3 regions of the Streptomyces marispadix genome follow, and region 3 is predicted to be linked to each of the others. Evidence: predicted binding sites of a transcription regulator. Region 3 holds the regulator's gene; each other region holds the start of a gene.
The links. Region 3 encodes HrcA, which represses chaperone genes, less so after heat shock. Its sites were predicted from a motif close to TTNGCACTCNGNNNNNCNGAGTGCNAA; they were not measured.
Positions count from the first base shown of each region.

Region 1 (5,991 bases), 2.5 Mb from region 3:
GTACGGCGGCCTCGCGGCCGTCGGCGGCACCGGGGACATCCAGACCATCGGCGTGCTGCCGTCCTGGCGCCGCGCCGGCCTCGGCGCCCGCCTGCTCGGCGAACTCCTCGCCACCGCCGCGGAGTTCGGCTGCCACGAGGTGATGCTGGAGGTGCGCGTCGACAACGCGCCCGCGCAACGTCTCTACGAGCGCTTCGGCTTCACCAGGATCGGCATGCGGCGCGGCTACTACCAGCCGGGCAACGTCGACGCCCTCGTCATGCGGCTGGAGAACCCGGCCGCCGCGCGCACACCCTCGCCCCCCGGCCCAGCAAACCCACCGGACTCCGTGAATTCCTCGGACTCCTCGCCAACCTCGACGAACCCTCCCCAAGGAACGAAGACCCATGGCTGACGAACCCCTCGTCCTCGGCATCGAGACCTCTTGCGACGAGACCGGCGTCGGCATCGTCCGCGGCCACACGCTGCTCGCCGACGCCGTCGCCTCCAGCGTGGACGAGCACGCACGCTTCGGCGGTGTCGTGCCCGAGGTCGCCAGCCGCGCCCATCTCGAAGCCATGGTCCCCACCATCGAGCGTGCGCTGCGCGACGCCGGCGTCTCCGCCACCGATCTCGACGCCGTCGCCGTCACCGCCGGACCCGGCCTCGCGGGGGCCCTGCTGGTCGGCGTCAGCGCCGCGAAGGCGTATGCGTACGCGCTCGGCAAGCCCCTCTACGGCGTCAACCACCTCGCGTCCCACATCTGCGTCGACCAGCTCGAACACGGCGCCCTGCCCGAACCGACCATGGCCCTGCTCGTCTCCGGCGGACACTCCTCACTGCTGCTCGCGCCCGATATCACCGCCGACGTACGCCCGTTGGGCTCGACGATCGACGACGCCGCGGGCGAGGCGTTCGACAAGGTGGCCCGAGTGCTCGGCCTCGGCTTCCCGGGCGGGCCCGTCATCGACCGCTACGCACGTGAGGGCGACCCGGACGCGATCGCCTTCCCGCGCGGGCTGACGGGACCGCGGGACGCTCCGTACGACTTCTCCTTCTCGGGCCTGAAGACCGCCGTCGCCCGCTGGATCGAGGCCAAGCGCAACGCGGGCGAGGAGGTGCCCGTACGGGATGTGAGCGCGTCCTTCCAGGAGGCGGTCACCGATGTGCTGACGCGCAAGGCCGTACGGGCCTGTAGGGACCAGGGCGTCGGCCACCTGATGATCGGCGGCGGTGTGGCCGCCAACTCGCGGCTGCGCGCCATGGCCGAGGAGCGCTGCGCCGACGCGGGCATCGAACTGCGCGTGCCCCGGCCGAAGTTGTGCACCGACAACGGCGCGATGGTCGCGGCCCTCGGCGCCGAGATGGTCGCACGCCGCCGCACCGTGTCCGACTGGGACCTGCCCGCGGACTCCTCGCTTCCCGTCACCGAGCCGCATCTGCCGGGCACTTCGGACCAGCACCCGCACGGCCACTCGCACTCGCACTCGCACGATCATGTGCACGAACTGAGCCGGGAGAACCTCTACTCGTGAGCGCCTCATGACCGTCGCCCTGATGTGGGAGGCCAAGGCGGCCGCGGGCCGCGGCGAAGAACTGCTCTCCTGGGCCCGCGCCCGGCAGCTCGACGGGCCGCCGCAGCGCCGCGAGACCTACGCCGCCCCCGGCGACCGCGTGCTGGTCATCACCTGGTGGGCCGCGGGCCTCTCCGACGAGCTTCCCGAACTCCCGGACCCGCCCGAGGAGTTGACCGCCCGTCCCGTGCACCGCTGGCGCTTCGAGCAGGTCTGAGCGCACGTCGGGCCGAGCGTACGGCACTCCCGGCCCGCTATGCCTCCGACCGGCCCCCGGCAGCCCCCTCCCGTGCCAGCGGCTGCCCCAGCAGCACCGTCGGCGCGCCGGCGACCCTCGTGAGGAACAGCGTGCAGACGCCCGTCCCCTGGAGCTTCAGCTTCTTGCGCAGCTCCTCCGGTTCCACGGCCGAGCCGCGCTTCTTGACGGTCACCACGCCGACACCTCGCTCACGCAGCAGCGCCCGCAGCCGCTTGAGCTGGAAGGGCAGCACATCGGTGATCTCGTAACCCGTCGCATACGGCGTGGACTTGGCCTCGTCGCACGTCACATAGGCGATCGACGGGTCGACGAGCCTGCCGCCCAGCTCCTGCGCCACCTCTGCGACGAGATGCGCGCGTACGACCGCACCGTCCGGCTCGTAGAGAAATCGGCCCACCGGTCCGGCGGGCGGATCGGGCAGTCCACGCGACGCGAGTGAATGCCCGCCCGGCAGCAGCGTCGCTCGTACGAGTGAACTCTGCGCGCCGTCCCCGGAGTTGGCCCCTGGAGCCGGCGACCGGCCCGCGCCGCGACGCGTCGTCCCACGTCCCGAACCAGAGCACGGCCTCCTTCACATCGCCCGAGTCCGAGATCCACTCCGCCTCGGCGTCGTACGGGACGGCCTCGTGCGGAATGCCGGGCGCCACCTTCAGCGCCGCGTGCGAGACCCGCCGTGCCGCCTCGACCGCCCACGAAAGCGGCGGCGAATAGCTCTCCGGATCGAAGATCCGCCCTCGGCCGCCCCGGCGCGCGGGGTCCACGAACAGGGCGTCGCAGTCGGAGACATCGGCGTCGCGCACGTCCTGGCAGCGGACCTCGACGCGGTCGCCGACACCGAGCGCCGCCGCGTTCGCCCGTACGACGTCGCACGTCAACGGGTCGCTGTCGACGGCCAGTACATCGACACCCGCCCGCGCCAGCGCGATCGCGTCGCCGCCGACACCGCAGCACAGATCGGCCAGCCTCGGCACGCCGAGCGCGGAGAAGCGCCCCGCCCGGTACGCGGCGACACTCGCCCTCGTCGACTGCTCCAGGCCGTTCGGCGTGAAGTACATCCGCGCCGCGTCCTCTTCGCCGAACTTCGCCGCCGCGCGCTGCCGCAGCCGGGCCTGTGCGAGGGCCGCCGAGACCAGCTCCGGCGCATGGGTACGGCGCAGCCGCGTCGCCACCGCCAGCTCGCGGTCCGGTTCGTAGCCTTCCAACGACCCCAGCAGCGCCTGTCCTTCGTCGCCGAGCAGAGCGGCGAACGCCTCACGGTCCACGCGGTCATTCTCCCGTCCGGCCAGGGCCTCGGGGCCGCGGGGGCGGGAGGCGCGGCTCGCAGCGTCTGGCACTCTGGTTGACGGAGTGCTAACCGCGGCATAATGTCGACCCTGGCACTCTCCCATGGCGAGTGCCAAACGACAGCGACGGGGAGATCCGGCACCCGCGACGACGGATCTACCAGGTCGCCACCCCAGACATAAGACCCCGTTATGAGATCTCCGAAGGGGGAGGTCGGATCGTGACGACCGCCAGCAAGGTTGCCATCAAGCCGCTTGAGGACCGCATCGTGGTCCAGCCGCTCGACGCCGAGGAGACCACGGCCTCGGGCCTGGTCATTCCTGACACCGCCAAGGAGAAGCCCCAGGAGGGCACTGTCCTGGCCGTCGGACCCGGCCGCTTCGAGAACGGCGACCGTCTGCCGCTCGACGTGAACGTCGGCGACATCGTGCTGTACAGCAAGTACGGCGGCACCGAGGTGAAGTACAGCGGCGAGGAGTACCTCGTCCTCTCGGCTCGCGACGTTCTCGCGATCGTCGAGAAGTAAGTCACCGAAGCCGGAAGACACTTCTGATCCGCGCCCCGGTCCCTCCCGCATCACTTACGAGATGTACCGGGGCCGGGGCGCGGTTCGTTTTGAGAGGACTCGAAAGCTCCCATGGCGAAGATCCTGAAGTTCGACGAGGACGCCCGCCGCGCCCTCGAGCGCGGCGTCGACAAGCTGGCCGACACCGTGAAGGTGACCATCGGCCCCAAGGGCCGCAACGTCGTCATCGACAAGAAGTTCGGCGCACCCACCATCACCAACGACGGCGTGACCATCGCCCGTGAGGTCGAGGTCGAGGACCCCTACGAGAACCTCGGCGCGCAGCTCGTGAAGGAGGTGGCGACCAAGACCAACGACATCGCGGGTGACGGCACCACCACCGCCACCGTGCTCGCCCAGGCGCTGGTCCGCGAGGGCCTGCGCAATGTGGCGGCCGGCGCCTCGCCCGCCGCCCTGAAGAAGGGCATCGACGCCGCCGTGAAGGCCGTCTCCGACGACCTGATCGCCAACGCCCGGCCGATCGACTCCAAGGAGGACATCGCCTCCGTCGCCGGTCTGTCCGCACAGGACAAGCAGGTCGGCGAGCTGATCGCCGAGGCGATGGACAAGGTCGGCAAGGACGGCGTCATCACCGTCGAGGAGTCCCAGACCTTCGGCCTGGAGCTCGACTTCACCGAGGGCATGGCCTTCGACAAGGGCTACCTGTCGCCGTACATGGTCAGCGACCAGGAGCGTATGGAGGCCGTACTCGACGACCCGTACATCCTGATCCACCAGGGCAAGATCAGCTCCATCCAGGACCTGCTGCCGCTGCTGGAGAAGATCATGCAGGCCGGCGGGTCCAAGCCGCTGCTGATCATCGCCGAGGACGTCGAGGGCGAGGCGCTGTCCACCCTCGTGGTCAACAAGATCCGCGGCACCTTCAACGCCGTCGCGGTGAAGGCCCCCGGCTTCGGCGACCGCCGCAAGGCGATGCTCGGCGACATGGCGACGCTCACCGGCGCCACCGTCATCGCCGAGGAGGTCGGCCTCAAGCTCGACCAGGCCGGTCTGGACGTGCTCGGCACGGCCCGCCGCGTCACCGTCACCAAGGACGACACGACGATCGTCGACGGTGCCGGCAAGCGTGAGGACGTCGAGGCCCGCGTCGCCCAGATCAAGGGCGAGATCGAGGCCACCGACTCCGACTGGGACCGCGAGAAGCTCCAGGAGCGTCTGGCCAAGCTGGCCGGCGGCGTCTGCGTCATCCGCGTCGGCGCCGCGACGGAGGTCGAACTCAAGGAGAAGAAGCACCGCCTTGAGGACGCGATCTCCGCGACCCGCGCGGCCGTGGAGGAGGGCATCGTCGCCGGCGGCGGCGCCAGCCTCGTGCACTCCGCGAAGGTCCTGGAGGGCTCGCTCGGCAAGACCGACGACGAGGCCACCGGTGTCGCCGTCGTGCGCCGCGCGGTCGTCGAGCCGCTGCGCTGGATCGCCGAGAACGCCGGCCTCGAGGGCTACGTCATCACCTCGAAGGTCGCCGAACTCGACCGGAACCAGGGCTTCAACGCCGCCACCGGCGACTACGGCGACCTGATCAAGGCCGGTGTCATCGACCCGGTCAAGGTCACCCGCTCCGCGCTGGAGAACGCGGCGTCGATCGCCTCGCTGCTCCTCACGACCGAGACCCTGGTCGTCGAGAAGCCGGAGGAGGAAGAGCCGGCGGCAGCGGGCCACGGACACGGCCACGCGCACTGACGCGGGCACGCCCAGCCGGACGAACCAGCCGTACGAAACCGAGGCCCGGCACCCCGAGCGGGGGCCGGGCCTCGGCCGTGCGTCGTTCTTCGTGAACTGTCCCCGCTCCAGGGTCGGTCGGGCCGGTTCACCCGGGTCCGGTCAGCGCGGCCCGTACCGGCGCCCCGTCTTCGTCGACGCCCTCGCCAGCAGCTCACGCGGCAGCAGCCGCGACGCCCCCATGAGTGCCTTGTAGCGCGCGTCCGGGATCGACAGGGTCTTACCGCGCGCCAGATCCTTCACCGCCGCGCCGACGACCGCGTCCGCGTCCAGCCACATCCACCCCGGCACGCTCTCCGCGTCCATCCCGGCACGCTGGTGGAACTCCGTACGTACGAACCCGGGGCACAGCGCCATCAGCCGCACCCCCGACCCCGCCAGGTCCTTCGCCGCGCCCTGCGTGAACTGCACGACCCACGCCTTGCTCGCCCCGTAGGTACCGCGCGGCACGAACGCCGCAACCGAAGCGACGTTGACGACGCCGCCGCGCCCGCGCTCCCGCATGCTCGCCACCGCCGCCGAGGTGAGCCGTAGCACCGCCTCGCAGTGGACCTTGAGCATCGTCAACTCGTCCTCGACCGGGACTTGAAGAA
Region 1 covers NZ_JAKWJU010000002.1:4,146,865-4,152,855, forward strand. The annotation lists gene rimI (ribosomal protein S18-alanine N-acetyltransferase) at 1-394, shown strand, start outside; gene tsaD (tRNA (adenosine(37)-N6)-threonylcarbamoyltransferase complex transferase subunit TsaD) at 387-1,514, shown strand; gene MMA15_RS17495 (hypothetical protein) at 1,522-1,770, shown strand; partial or broken gene MMA15_RS17500 (class I SAM-dependent methyltransferase) at 1,808-3,074, opposite strand; gene groES (co-chaperone GroES) at 3,314-3,622, shown strand; gene groL (chaperonin GroEL) at 3,734-5,359, shown strand; gene MMA15_RS17515 (SDR family NAD(P)-dependent oxidoreductase) at 5,501-5,991, opposite strand, start outside.
Region 1: groES (co-chaperone GroES) is a predicted target of HrcA. The motif match lies at 3,140-3,166, and genes of this name have one in related genera.

Region 2 (5,991 bases), 1.1 Mb from region 3:
ACTTCGCGCTCGCCCTGCTCGTGGGCATCGCGGTGGGCTCGTACTCGTCGCTGTTCGTGGGCGCGCCCCTCGCCGTCGAGTTGGAGGCCCGTACGGGTACGCCGCCCCGCACGGCCCGGGGTCCCGCACCGCAGAAGCGCACGAAGCCCAGCACACGCCGCTCCCCGAACGACAACGGAGCCCGCGTGTAGGGAGGCCGGACAAAGGCCCGCCGACCGGATCGGCCTGATGAGGCCCTGCCGGACGGAACCCGCCCGAGCGGAGACCGCCCGACGTGAACCTCCGGGCGTGAACCGTCCTCGAAAACGGGGTTCAACGAATCCGAACCTCAACGGGCCCCCGGTGCGGGGCACTTGCCCCGCACGCACGCCGAGGGCGGCACCCCTTCCGGGATGCCGCCCTCGGTCCGTGTCCGCGCCGGGAGGCTGCGTATGGCTTTCCGACCCTCAGGTCAGAAGTCCATGCCGCCACCCATGCCGCCGGTCGGGTCGCCGCCGCCGGCAGCAGCCTTCTCCGGCTTGTCGGCGATGACGGCCTCCGTCGTCAGGAACAGTGCCGCGATCGAGGCGGCGTTCTGAAGTGCGGAACGGGTCACCTTGGCCGGGTCGTTGATGCCTTCGGCGAGCATGTCGACGTACTCGCCGGTGGCGGCGTTGAGGCCGTGGCCCGGCTTGAGGTTGCGCACCTTCTCCGTCACGACGCCGCCCTCGAGACCGGCGTTGACCGCGATCTGCTTGAGCGGTGCCTCCAGGGCGAGCTTGACGGCCTGCGCGCCGGTCGCCTCGTCGCCTTCCAGCTCCAGCTTCTCGAAGACGCTGGACGCCTGGAGCAGAGCGACGCCGCCACCGGCGACGATGCCCTCCTCGACGGCTGCCTTGGCGTTGCGCACCGCGTCCTCGATGCGGTGCTTGCGCTCCTTCAGCTCCACCTCGGTGGCGGCACCGGCCTTGATGACGGCGACGCCGCCGGCCAGCTTCGCCAGACGCTCCTGGAGCTTCTCGCGGTCGTAGTCCGAGTCGGAGTTGTCGATCTCGGCACGGATCTGCGCGACGCGGCCGGCGACCTGGTCGCTCTCGCCCGCACCGTCGACGATCGTCGTCTCGTCCTTGGTGATGACGACCTTGCGTGCGCGGCCCAGCAGCTCCAGACCGGCGTTCTCCAGCTTGAGGCCGACCTCCTCGGAGATGACCGTGCCGCCGGTGAGGATCGCGATGTCGCCGAGCATCGCCTTGCGGCGGTCGCCGAAGCCCGGAGCCTTGACGGCCACGGACTTGAAGGTGCCGCGGATCTTGTTGACGACGAGCGTGGAGAGAGCCTCGCCCTCGACGTCCTCCGCGATGATCAGCAGCGGCTTGCCCGACTGCATGACCTTCTCCAGCAGCGGAAGGAGGTCCTTCACGTTGCTGACCTTGGAGTTGACGATGAGGATGTACGGGTCCTCCAGCTCCGCCTCCATCCGCTCCATGTCGGTGGCGAAGTACGCGGAGATGTAGCCCTTGTCGAAGCGCATGCCCTCGGTGAGCTCGAGCTCGAGACCGAAGGTCTGCGACTCCTCGACGGTGATGACGCCTTCCTTGCCGACCTTGTCCATCGCCTCGGCGATCAGCTCGCCGATCTGCGGGTCGCCGGCGGAGATGGAGGCCGTGGAGGCGATCTGCTCCTTGGTCTCCACGTCCTTGGCCTGCTCCAGCAGGGCGGCGGAGACGGCCTCGGTGGCCCGCTCGATGCCGCGCTTGAGGGCCATCGGGTTGGCGCCGGCGGCTACGTTGCGCAGGCCCTCCCGTACGAGCGCCTGGGCGAGGACGGTCGCGGTCGTCGTGCCGTCACCGGCGACGTCGTCCGTCTTCTTGGCGACCTCCTTGACCAGTTCGGCGCCGATCTTCTCGTACTCGCCTTCGAGTTCGATCTCCTTGGCGATGGAGACGCCGTCGTTGGTGATCGTGGGGGCGCCCCACTTCTTCTCCAGCACGACGTTACGGCCCTTGGGGCCGAGCGTGACCTTGACGGCGTCAGCGAGCTGGTTCATCCCGCGCTCGAGGCCGCGCCGCGCCTCCTCGTCGAACGCGATGATCTTGGCCATGTGAAGTGGTCCCTCCCGGACTGGGGATCCCCCTGCACAACCAGGGGACGGGGTACAACCGGACCGCGCTGGCGCCCGCGACGGACGGCCCGAGCCGCGTGGTTCCTTGCTCCACCCGGCGAACGAGCCTCACCGACCCGGTCCTTGACTGTCACTCTCACTCGTAGAGTGCTAACGCAATGATTAGCACTCGACCCCTGCGAGTGCAAGCGCACCCAGGACATCACACGGGGCCGGGACGTACGCAAGCGCGCGGCACGCGCCGTGCGCGCCGGGCGGCACGAAACCGACGGGCGGCCTCCGGCCGGCGCGCGGGCCGACCCCTCCGGACAGCACCGAGGGGCCGCACTCCCTCATGGAGTGCGGCCCCTCGTACGGCTGTTGTTACGGCTGTTGCAGCTCTGCGCAGTGTTGCGGGTGCTCAGGCAGTCACACGGACCATGTCCGCCTGCGGCCCCTTCTGACCCTGCGAGATCTCGAACTCGACCCGCTGTCCTTCGTCCAGGGTGCGGTAGCCGTCCATCTGAATCGCGCTGTAGTGGACGAATACGTCTGCACCACCGTCGACCGCGATGAAGCCGTATCCCTTCTCCGCGTTGAACCACTTGACGGTGCCCTGAGCCATCCCTAACTCCCCTATTACTGGCCCTTGCACGAGCCCGCACTTCACGAACCCGGGTCAGACCTCACCTCCGGCGCCGCACCGCAGACATGCGGGGGCGAACCGCCGGAACGCGTCGACCGCGGCTGAATGTATCTGCACGGACGCCCTCTGCAACAGGTCACGAGGACGAGAATTCTGAGCGCCGACCGATGCCTCAAAAACCCGCAATCCCCGATCAAGCGGGGCAATCATGGCCGGGCATAGCGTGCCAACACGACAATTCACGCCTCGATTTCAGGCACAACTTGTCGCGTTCTCATATGCTCCCGGCACGTGCCGGGTGAGTCACTGGGGTGGGATTCTGCGTAACCCTATCGCGTCCCCACACGCGGAACCGCCCCCTCCGCTTCGTTCACGTGTTCCCAGAGGAGGCGGTTCGACGGTAAGCGATCGGCGCCGGGCGCAAGGGGCCTTCACCGACCTCTCACGAGACCTCAGCAGGGCCGAGACCTCATCAACCCCCGGCCACCGCGGGGATGATGGAGACACCGGCACCGTCCGGCGTCGGGGTCTCCAGGCCCTGCTCGAAGCGGACGTCGTCGTCGTTCACGTAGACGTTGACGAAGCGGCGCAGCTTGCCCGCGTCGTCCAGCACGCGGGCGCCGATGCCCGTGTGGTTGCGCTCCAGGTCGGCCAGCACCTCGGAGAGGGTCGCGCCCTCGGCGCTCACCTCCGCCTGCCCGCCGGTGTAGGTACGCAGGATCGTCGGGATACGGACGTTCACGCTCATGATGCGAGACCAGCCTCTCGGAAGGAGTCCAGGTTGGGACGGATGACGGCGGTCGGACCGGTGGTGGGTGCCACCGCGTCCAGGGTCTTGAGGCCGTCGCCCGTGTTGAGGACGACGGTCGTGAGGGCCGGGTCGAGCCTGCCCTCCTCGATCAGCTTCTTCGTGACGCCCACGGTGACGCCTCCCGCGGTCTCGGCGAAGATGCCCTCGGTCCGCGCGAGCAGCTTGATCGCGTCGACGATCCGCGGGTCGTCGACATCCTCCACCGCGCCGCCCGTACGGCGTGCGATGTCCAGAACGTACGGGCCGTCGGCGGGGTTTCCGATGGCGAGCGACTTGGCGATGGTGTCGGGGCGCACAGGCCGTACGACGTCGTGCCCGTCCTTGAAGGCGCGGGAGACCGGGGAGCATCCCTCCGCCTGTGCGCCGAAGATCCGGTAGGGCCTGTCCTCGACCAGGCCGAGGGCGATCAGCTCCTTCAGGCCCTTGTCGATCTTCGTGAGCTGCGAGCCGGAGGCGATGGGGACGACGAGCTGGTCCGGGAGGCGCCAGCCGAGCTGTTCGCAGATCTCGTACGCGAGGGTCTTTGAGCCCTCCGCGTAGTACGGGCGGAGGTTGACGTTGACGAAGCCCCAGCCCTCGCCGGCGGGGTCGCCGATCAGCTCGGAGCAGAAACGGTTCACGTCGTCGTAGTTGCCCTCGATGCCGACGAGTTCGCCGCCGTAGACGGCCGCCATGACGACCTTGCCCTGCTCCAGGTCGTGCGGGATGAAGACGCACGAGCGCAGGCCCGCGCGGGCGGCGGCGGCGCCGACCGCGCCCGCGAGGTTGCCCGTCGAGGAGCAGGAGAGGGTGGTGAAGCCGAAGGCGCGTGCGGCCTCGACGGCGATGGCGACGACGCGGTCCTTGAAGGAGTGCGTCGGGTTGCCGGAGTCGTCCTTGATGTGCAGGGAGCCGGTGACGCCGAGTTCACGGGCGAGCCGGTCCGCCCTTACGAGCTTGGTGAAGCCGGGGTTGGTGTTGGGCTTCGCCGCCACGTCCTCGGGGACGGGCAGCAGCGGTGCGTACCGCCAGATGTTGTCGGGACCCGCCTCGATGCGCTTGCGCAGCCCCTCCGTGTCGCCGCCGGGGAAGTCGTACGCGATCTCCAGCGGCCCGAAACACGCCTCGCAGGCGAAGACCGGGCCGAGTGGGGTGCGCTCGCCGCACTCGCGGCAGGAGAGCGCGGCGGCGGGGCCGAGCGAGACCCCCACGGTGTCGGCGGGAGTGCCGGCGGCAGCTTGAACAGCCATGATTCGGCGAGGCCCTTTCTCCTCATCTTCCCCGTGACGTATCTCGCCACGAGCCGGAATTGGCACCTTCCCGAGCCGGGAGCCTCGCGATGTCATGTCGCTGGTACGAGACCGGCTGGAGGGTTGCCGGGGCTTCAACGGGCCGTTCCCTCTGCCCCTCTGGATGAGCGGTGTGAAGTTGTCACGCGGCGGCGCCGAGGCACCGGGCCGGACCCGGCATGCGCTCGCCGTCGGCGTTGTTCAAGACTGTAACCGACAGGCCTGTACGGCGAGACAGGCGTCCGAACCGCGAGATGGATCACAGGGAGTGGCCGCGTGCTGGAGGAAGTCGAGCGGTGGCTGGAGCGGCGATCGTACTCGTGCGGCGACCGTCCGCTGCCGCGGCTGCTGGCGGCCAAGCGGGCCACGGGCTCCCGTGTCAGCGTCGTGCTGCCCGCGCTGAACGAGGAGCGGACCGTCGGCCGGATCGTGTCGGTGATCCGGCATGAGCTGATGGCGCGGGATGCGACGAACCTCACGCCGACGAACCTCACGCCGACGAACCTCACGCCGACGGACCGCAAGCCGACGGACCGCGAACTGACCTGCCCCGAACTGACGGGCCGCGCGCCGGCGGACGCCGGGGCGCACGCGCTCGTCGACGAGCTGGTGGTGCTGGACTCCGGCTCGACGGACCGTACGGCCGCGGTCGCCGCCGCGGCAGGCGCCAGAGTCGTACACCGCGACGAGGTGCTGCCGAGGCTCCCGGCGCTGCCCGGCAAGGGCGAGGTGCTGTGGCGTTCGCTGCTGGCGACGAGCGGCGACGTCGTCTGCTTCGTCGACGCCGATCTGGAGGACTTCACCGCCGACTTCGTCTCCGGTGTCGTAGGGCCGCTGCTCACCGATCCCCGGCTGTGCCTGGTGAAGGCGATGTACGACCGGCCGCTGGGCGGCGACCCGGCAGGCGGCGGCCGGGTCACGGAGCTGGTGGCGCGCCCGCTGCTCAATCTGCACTGGCCTCGCCTCGCGGGGTTCGTGCAGCCGCTCGGCGGGGAGTACGCGGCCCGTCGCGAACTGCTGGAGCAATTGCCCTTTCCCGTGGGCTACGGGGTCGAACTGGCGCTGCTCGTCGACTCGTTGCACACCGCGGGGCTCGACGCGCTCGCGCAGGTCGACGTCGGCGTGCGGCGCCACCGCCACCAGGACGGGCAGGCCCTCGGGCGGATGGCGGCCGCGATCCACCACA
Region 2 covers NZ_JAKWJU010000002.1:2,782,293-2,788,283, forward strand. The annotation lists gene secD (protein translocase subunit SecD) at 1-191, shown strand, start outside; gene groL (chaperonin GroEL) at 452-2,080, opposite strand; gene MMA15_RS11505 (cold-shock protein) at 2,502-2,705, opposite strand; gene MMA15_RS11510 (MoaD/ThiS family protein) at 3,199-3,474, opposite strand; gene thrC (threonine synthase) at 3,471-4,766, opposite strand; SAM riboswitch class I at 4,786-4,936, opposite strand; gene MMA15_RS11520 (glucosyl-3-phosphoglycerate synthase) at 5,082-5,991, shown strand, end outside.
Region 2: groL (chaperonin GroEL) is a predicted target of HrcA. The motif match lies at 2,229-2,255, and genes of this name have one in related genera.

Region 3 (5,991 bases):
GCGAGTTGACCGGTGTCCGCCAGGAAGACGGGAGCGGTCATGCGGAGCCGCCCGCGCCGCCCGACGGGTCGGCAGCGCTCCCGTGCCCGGCTCCGGAGGCGGCTCCGGCGCCGCTCGCCGCACCGCCTCCGCCCGTGCCGATGTCGCCGCCCGTACCGGGTCCCGTGAACTTCGCGAGCCTCTCCCGTGCCATCGCCAACTCCGTGACCAGCACGTCCATGAGCTGCGCTGCGGGCAGATCACGGGCGAGACGGTGGCCCTGCCCCGCCCACAGCGCCATGCCCTGCCAGTCCTTGGCCTTGGCCGCCGCCTTGCGTACCCCGGCGGTCAGATGGTGCACCTGTGGGTACGCGGCGGGAGCGTAAGGCCCGTGCTCGCGCAGGAAACGGTTGACGAGCGCACGCCCGGGGCGGCCCGTGAAGGCGCGCGTCAACTCCGTACGCGCGAACAGGGGGTTGGTCATCGCCTGCTTGTGCAGCAGGTCGGCCCCCGACTCGGGGCACACCAGGAACGCCGTGCCCAACTGCGCCGCGCTGGCGCCCGCCGCCAGCACCGCCGCGATCTGCTTGCCGCGCATCATCCCGCCCGCGGCGATCACCGGCAGCCGCACCGCCTCCTTGACCTGCGTCAGCAGCGGCAGCAGCGCGAGACCGCTGCTGGTGCCGTCGGCCTGCGGATCGTCGCGGTGAGTGCTCTGGTGACCGCCGGCTTCGATGCCCTGCACGCACACCGCGTCCGCCCCCGACTGCTCCGCGAGCAGCGCCTCGGAGACGGAGGTGACGGTGACGACGGTGAGTGTGCCGCGCTTGGTGAACCGCTCCAGCACATGCCGGGTCGGGCATCCGAAGGTGAACGACACAAGCGGCACGGGATCGTCGAAGAGTATGGCGAGCTTGGCCTCGTAGGCGTCGTCGGTGGTGTGGTCGGTCTCGCCCAGCTCCGTCTCGTACCACATCGCCTCGCCCGCGAGCTGGGCGCGGTAGCGCTCCACGGCGCCGGAGTCGGCGTTGTCAGGCTGCGGCATGAACAGATTGACGCCGAAGGGGCGTTGGGTCTGGCCACGCAGCCGCTTGATCTCCTCGTACATCGCCTCGGGCGTCTTGTAGCCCGCGGCGAGGAAGCCCAGGCCGCCCGCTTCGCTCACGGCACCGGCCAGCTCCGGGCACGAAGGCCCGCCCGCCATGGGGGCCTGCACAATCGGGTGCTCCGTCAGTTCGGGGAGCGGGATCGGCGACGAGGGCATGTGCACATCCTGTCACGCGGCGTACGGGCGCCAGGGTCCGGACCGGCTCTGGGGCGGACGGGACCGGGACGGACGGGGTCAGGAGAGCGGATCGAAGGACATGACGGATGTCACGGACTCGATGGGCTCTGCATCCGTTCGACCGGCACCGGTCGACCGGCATCCGTTCGACCGGCCGGGGGCCGGTGCGGCAGCGGCCCGGCGAGTACGAGCGCGGGAAGTACGGCTGAGGGTACGAGTGCGGGTACCGCCGGTACGACTGCCGGTGCCGTGAACTCCTCGGCCCCGCAAGGCCGTTGAGCCAAAGGCCCCGCCGGACCCGGCGACTCGGGTGATTCCGGTGCCGGTTCGGTGCGGGTTCGGTGACGGGCCCGGTGGCCGGGTCATCCGGTGGGCCGGGTCGTCCGGTGGAGCGGCCCCGTCGATCGGGACCAGCGGCGTGTGAATCGGCGGCCCCGGTCGACGCCCGTCGTCTCAGCGCCCGTTGAACGCGTCCTTCAGCCGGGAGAACAGCCCCTGCTGACCGGGCTGGAACTGGCCCGTCGGCCGCTCCTCGCCCCGCATCTCCGCCAGCCGCCGCAGCAACTCCTCCTGCTCCGGCTCCAGATTCGACGGTGTCGTCACCTCTACGTGGACGATCAACTGGCCGCGCCCGCCGCCCCGCAGATGCGTGACGCCGCGCTCGTGCAGCGGGATCGACTGCCCGGACTGGGTCCCGGGTCTGATGTCGACCTCCTCCATGCCGTCCAGGGTCTCCAGCGGCACCTTCGTGCCGAGGGCGGCGGCCGTCATCGGGATCGTGACCGTGCAGTGCAGATCGTCGCCGCGGCGCTGGAAGACGGGGTGCGCCGTCTCGTGGATCTCGACGTAGAGATCGCCGGCGGGGCCGCCTCCCGGGCCGACCTCGCCCTCTCCCGCGAGCTGGATGCGGGTGCCGTTGTCGACGCCGGCGGGGATCTTCACCGTGAGGCTGCGGCGGGAGCGGACGCGTCCGTCGCCCGCGCACTCCGGGCAGGGCGTGGGCACGACCGTGCCGAAGCCCTGGCACTGCGGGCAGGGCCGCGACGTCATGACCTGCCCCAGGAAGGAGCGCGTGACCTGGGAGACCTCTCCCCTGCCGCGGCACATGTCGCAGGTCTGCGCGGAGGTGCCGGGGGCTGCGCCCTCGCCGTTGCAGGTGTTGCAGACGATGGCCGTGTCGACCTGGATGTCCTTGGTCGTGCCGAACGCGGACTCGTTCAGCTCGATGTCGAGCCGGATCATGGCGTCCTGGCCGCGGCGCGTACGGGACCTCGGCCCGCGCTGCGAGGCGGTGCCGAAGAAGGCGTCCATGATGTCGGAGAAGTTGCCGAAGCCGCCCGCGCCGCCGAAGCCGCCGCCTCCGCCCGCGGCACCGGCCGCCGGGTCGCCGCCGAGGTCGTAGACCTGCTTCTTCTGCGGGTCGGAGAGGATCTCGTAGGCGGTGTTGATCTCCTTGAACCGCTCCTGCGTCTTCGGGTCGGGGTTGACGTCAGGGTGCAGCTCGCGCGCAAGCCTGCGGAAGGCCTTCTTGATGTCGTCCTGCGAGGCGTCGCGCTGCACGCCGAGGACCGCGTAGTAGTCCGTCGCCACTTACGACTCCGCGAGGATCTGTCCGACGTACCGTGCCACTGCGCGTACCGCTCCCATCGTTCCGGGGTAGTCCATGCGGGTCGGTCCGACCACGCCGAGCTTGGCGACTGCTTCGTCGCCCGAACCGTAGCCGACCGAAACCACCGATGTGGAACTCAGTCCTTCGTGGGCGTTCTCATGCCCGATCCGTACGGTCATGCCGGGGTCCTTCGCTTCCCCGAGCAGCTTCAGCAGCACGACCTGCTCCTCCAGCGCCTCCAGCACGGGGCGGATGGTGAGCGGGAAGTCGTGCCCGAAGCGGGTGAGGTTGGAGGTGCCGCCGATGATCAGGCGCTCCTCGGTCTCCTCGACGAGGGTCTCCAGCAGGGTGGCCAGCACCGTCGAGACCGTGCCGCGGTCGTCGCCCTCGAAGGCGTCCGGCAGGTCCTGCACGAGCGAGGGCACCTCGGTGAAGCGCTCGCCCACCACACGGCTGTTGAGCCGGGCGCGCAGATCGGCCAGCGCGGAGTCCCCGATGGGCGACTGGCAGTCGATCAGCCGCTGCTCGACCCGCCCGGTGTCGGTGATCAGCACCAGCATCAGACGGGCGGGCGCGAGGGAGAGCAGCTCCACGTGGCGCACCGTCGACCGCGTCAGCGAGGGGTACTGCACGACGGCGACCTGGCGGGTGAGCTGCGCCAGCAGCCGCACCGTGCGCCCCACGACGTCGTCCAGGTCGACCGCGCCCTCCAGGAAGTTCTGGATCGCGCGGCGCTCGGGGGGCGACAGCGGCTTGACGCCCGCCAGCTTGTCCACGAAGAGGCGGTAGCCCTTGTCGGTGGGGATGCGCCCGGCGCTGGTGTGCGGCTGCGCGATATAGCCCTCGTCCTCCAGCGCGGCCATGTCGTTGCGCACCGTGGCCGGGGAGACCTGGAGGTTGTGCCGCTCCGTGAGCGCCTTGGAGCCGACGGGCTCCTCGGTGCCCACGTAGTCCTGGACGATCGCGCGCAGCACTTCGAGTCTGCGTTCACTCAGCATCGCGCACCTCCCGTCCGGCTTCGGCTGCCCGTGTCTGCGACTGCTTCAAGGGGGCGCCGGCGACTGTGACTTCCCCGTCGTCCCCGTCGTCCCGACTCCCTGGCACTCTCGCCGATGGAGTGCCAGAACCTCCGGCTAAGTGTACGGCCGGTTGCCGTGGCGTGGGCAAGAGCCGTAGGTACCGACGGTATCGCGGGGGCGCGATGCGGCGGTACGTCCCAGTAACGTCTTCGCATGGCCGGGAGCGGGGACGTACACGGGGAAGCACACGAAGAGGTGCTCGGTGAGGGAGACGGCGGGGACCGGTGGGAGGAGTTGGCGCCCGGCATCACGCGGCGCAGGCTGCCCCGCTGGGACGCCACGGTGGGCGGGGTCGACATCGGGACCGGGGTGCTGGTCGTCGACACCGGTTCGGGCGTCGCGGAAGGCGCCCGTGTCCGCGACGATCTGGCGGCCCTCTTCGGGCGCCCCGTGACACATGTCGCACTCACCCACTCCCACTTCGACCATGTACTCGGCACCGCTGCCTTCGACGGCGCCGAGGTGTACGGGGCGGAGGGCCTGGCCGGTCATCTCGGGGACGGGCGCGAGGAGTTGCGGCTGGACGCGGTGCGGCACGGGATGGCCAAAGGCCCGGCGGCGGAGGCGTCGGCGCGGCTCGTGCCGCCGCACCACGGCGTGACCGGGCGGCTCACGGCGGCGTCCGGCGAGCGCACGGTGCGGCTGGTGAACATGGGCCCGGCGCACAGCCCCTACGACATGGCCGTGATCGTCGACGTCGACGAGGGCCGTGCGGGCGAGGACCGTGAAGAACGTGAGGACCGTATCGGCGGGGGCGGCGCGGGCACGGCCGTGCGGAGGCGGGTCGTCTTCTGCGGCGATCTCGTCGAGGAGTCGGGGGAGCCGCAGGCGGGCCCGGACGCGAGCCCGTCGCACTGGCCGGGCGCACTGGACCGGCTGCTGGCGCTCGGCGGCGAGGACGCGCTGTATGTGCCGGGCCACGGGGCCGTCGTCGGTGCGGACTTCGTACGTGCCCAACGGGACGTCCTGGCACGCCGGTTCGGAGGGTCGTGAAGAATGCCGCCATGCGCAGCCGCTCTTACGACCCCGATCTGACCCCGCCGTGGAAGCGGCGGCGGCCGGTGCCCGAGGTGCCCGCCGACCCCGATCTGGTGGTGGAGGAGATCACCACCGGCTTCTGCGGGGCCGTCATCCGTACGGAGAAGACCGCGGAGGGCCCCACGGTCACCCTGGAGGACCGGTTCGGCAAGCACCGCGTCTTCCCCATGGGGCCGGGCGGTTTCCTGCTGGAGGGGAGGACGGTCACGCTCGTACGGCCCTCGCAGGGGGCGGCCGGTGCGGCGAGCGGGGCGGCGCCGCAGCGGACGGCTTCCGGTTCCATCGCCGTCCCGGGAGCGAGGGCGCGGGTGGCACGCGCGGGCCGCATCTATGTGGAGGGCCGCCATGACGCCGAACTCGTGGAGAAGGTCTGGGGCGACGATCTGCGCGTCGAGGGCGTGGTCGTGGAGTATCTGGAGGGCGTGGACGACCTGCCCGCCGTCGTCGCGGACTTCCGTCCCGGCCCGGACGCCCGGCTCGGGGTGCTCGTCGACCATCTGGTGCCGGGTTCGAAGGAGTCCCGTATCGCGGCCGAGGTCACCGATGAGCACGTGCTGGTCGTCGGCCATCCCTACGTCGACGTCTGGGAGGCCGTGAAGCCCTCGTCGGTGGGGATCGCCGCCTGGCCGCGGGTGCCGCACGGCCAGGACTGGAAGACGGGCGTGTGCCGGGCGCTGGGCTGGCCGGAGAACACCGGCGCGGCATGGCAGCGGATCCTGGGCCGCGTACGCGACTACCGGGATCTGGAGCCGGAGCTGCTGGGCCGGGTGGAACAGCTCATCGACCATGTGACGGTGGGGTTCTCGTAGGGCGCCCCAGGGGGTGACGTCCCGCATCGCGGACAATGGGACGCATGCCCTCCGCACTGCCCGACGGCGATCCCGTGCCCGAAAGCGGCTCGCTGCCGCCCGACGCCCTCACGGGCCGTGACTCGCGCCCGCTCGGCTTCTATCTGCATGTGCCCTACTGCGCGACCCGCTGCGGCTACTGCGACTTCAACA
Region 3 covers NZ_JAKWJU010000002.1:1,687,986-1,693,976, forward strand. The annotation lists gene MMA15_RS07265 (16S rRNA (uracil(1498)-N(3))-methyltransferase) at 1-41, opposite strand, end outside; gene MMA15_RS07270 (nitronate monooxygenase) at 38-1,243, opposite strand; gene dnaJ (molecular chaperone DnaJ) at 1,718-2,854, opposite strand; gene hrcA (heat-inducible transcriptional repressor HrcA) at 2,855-3,871, opposite strand; gene MMA15_RS07285 (MBL fold metallo-hydrolase) at 4,106-4,945, shown strand; gene MMA15_RS07290 (DUF3097 domain-containing protein) at 4,957-5,799, shown strand; gene hemW (radical SAM family heme chaperone HemW) at 5,844-5,991, shown strand, end outside.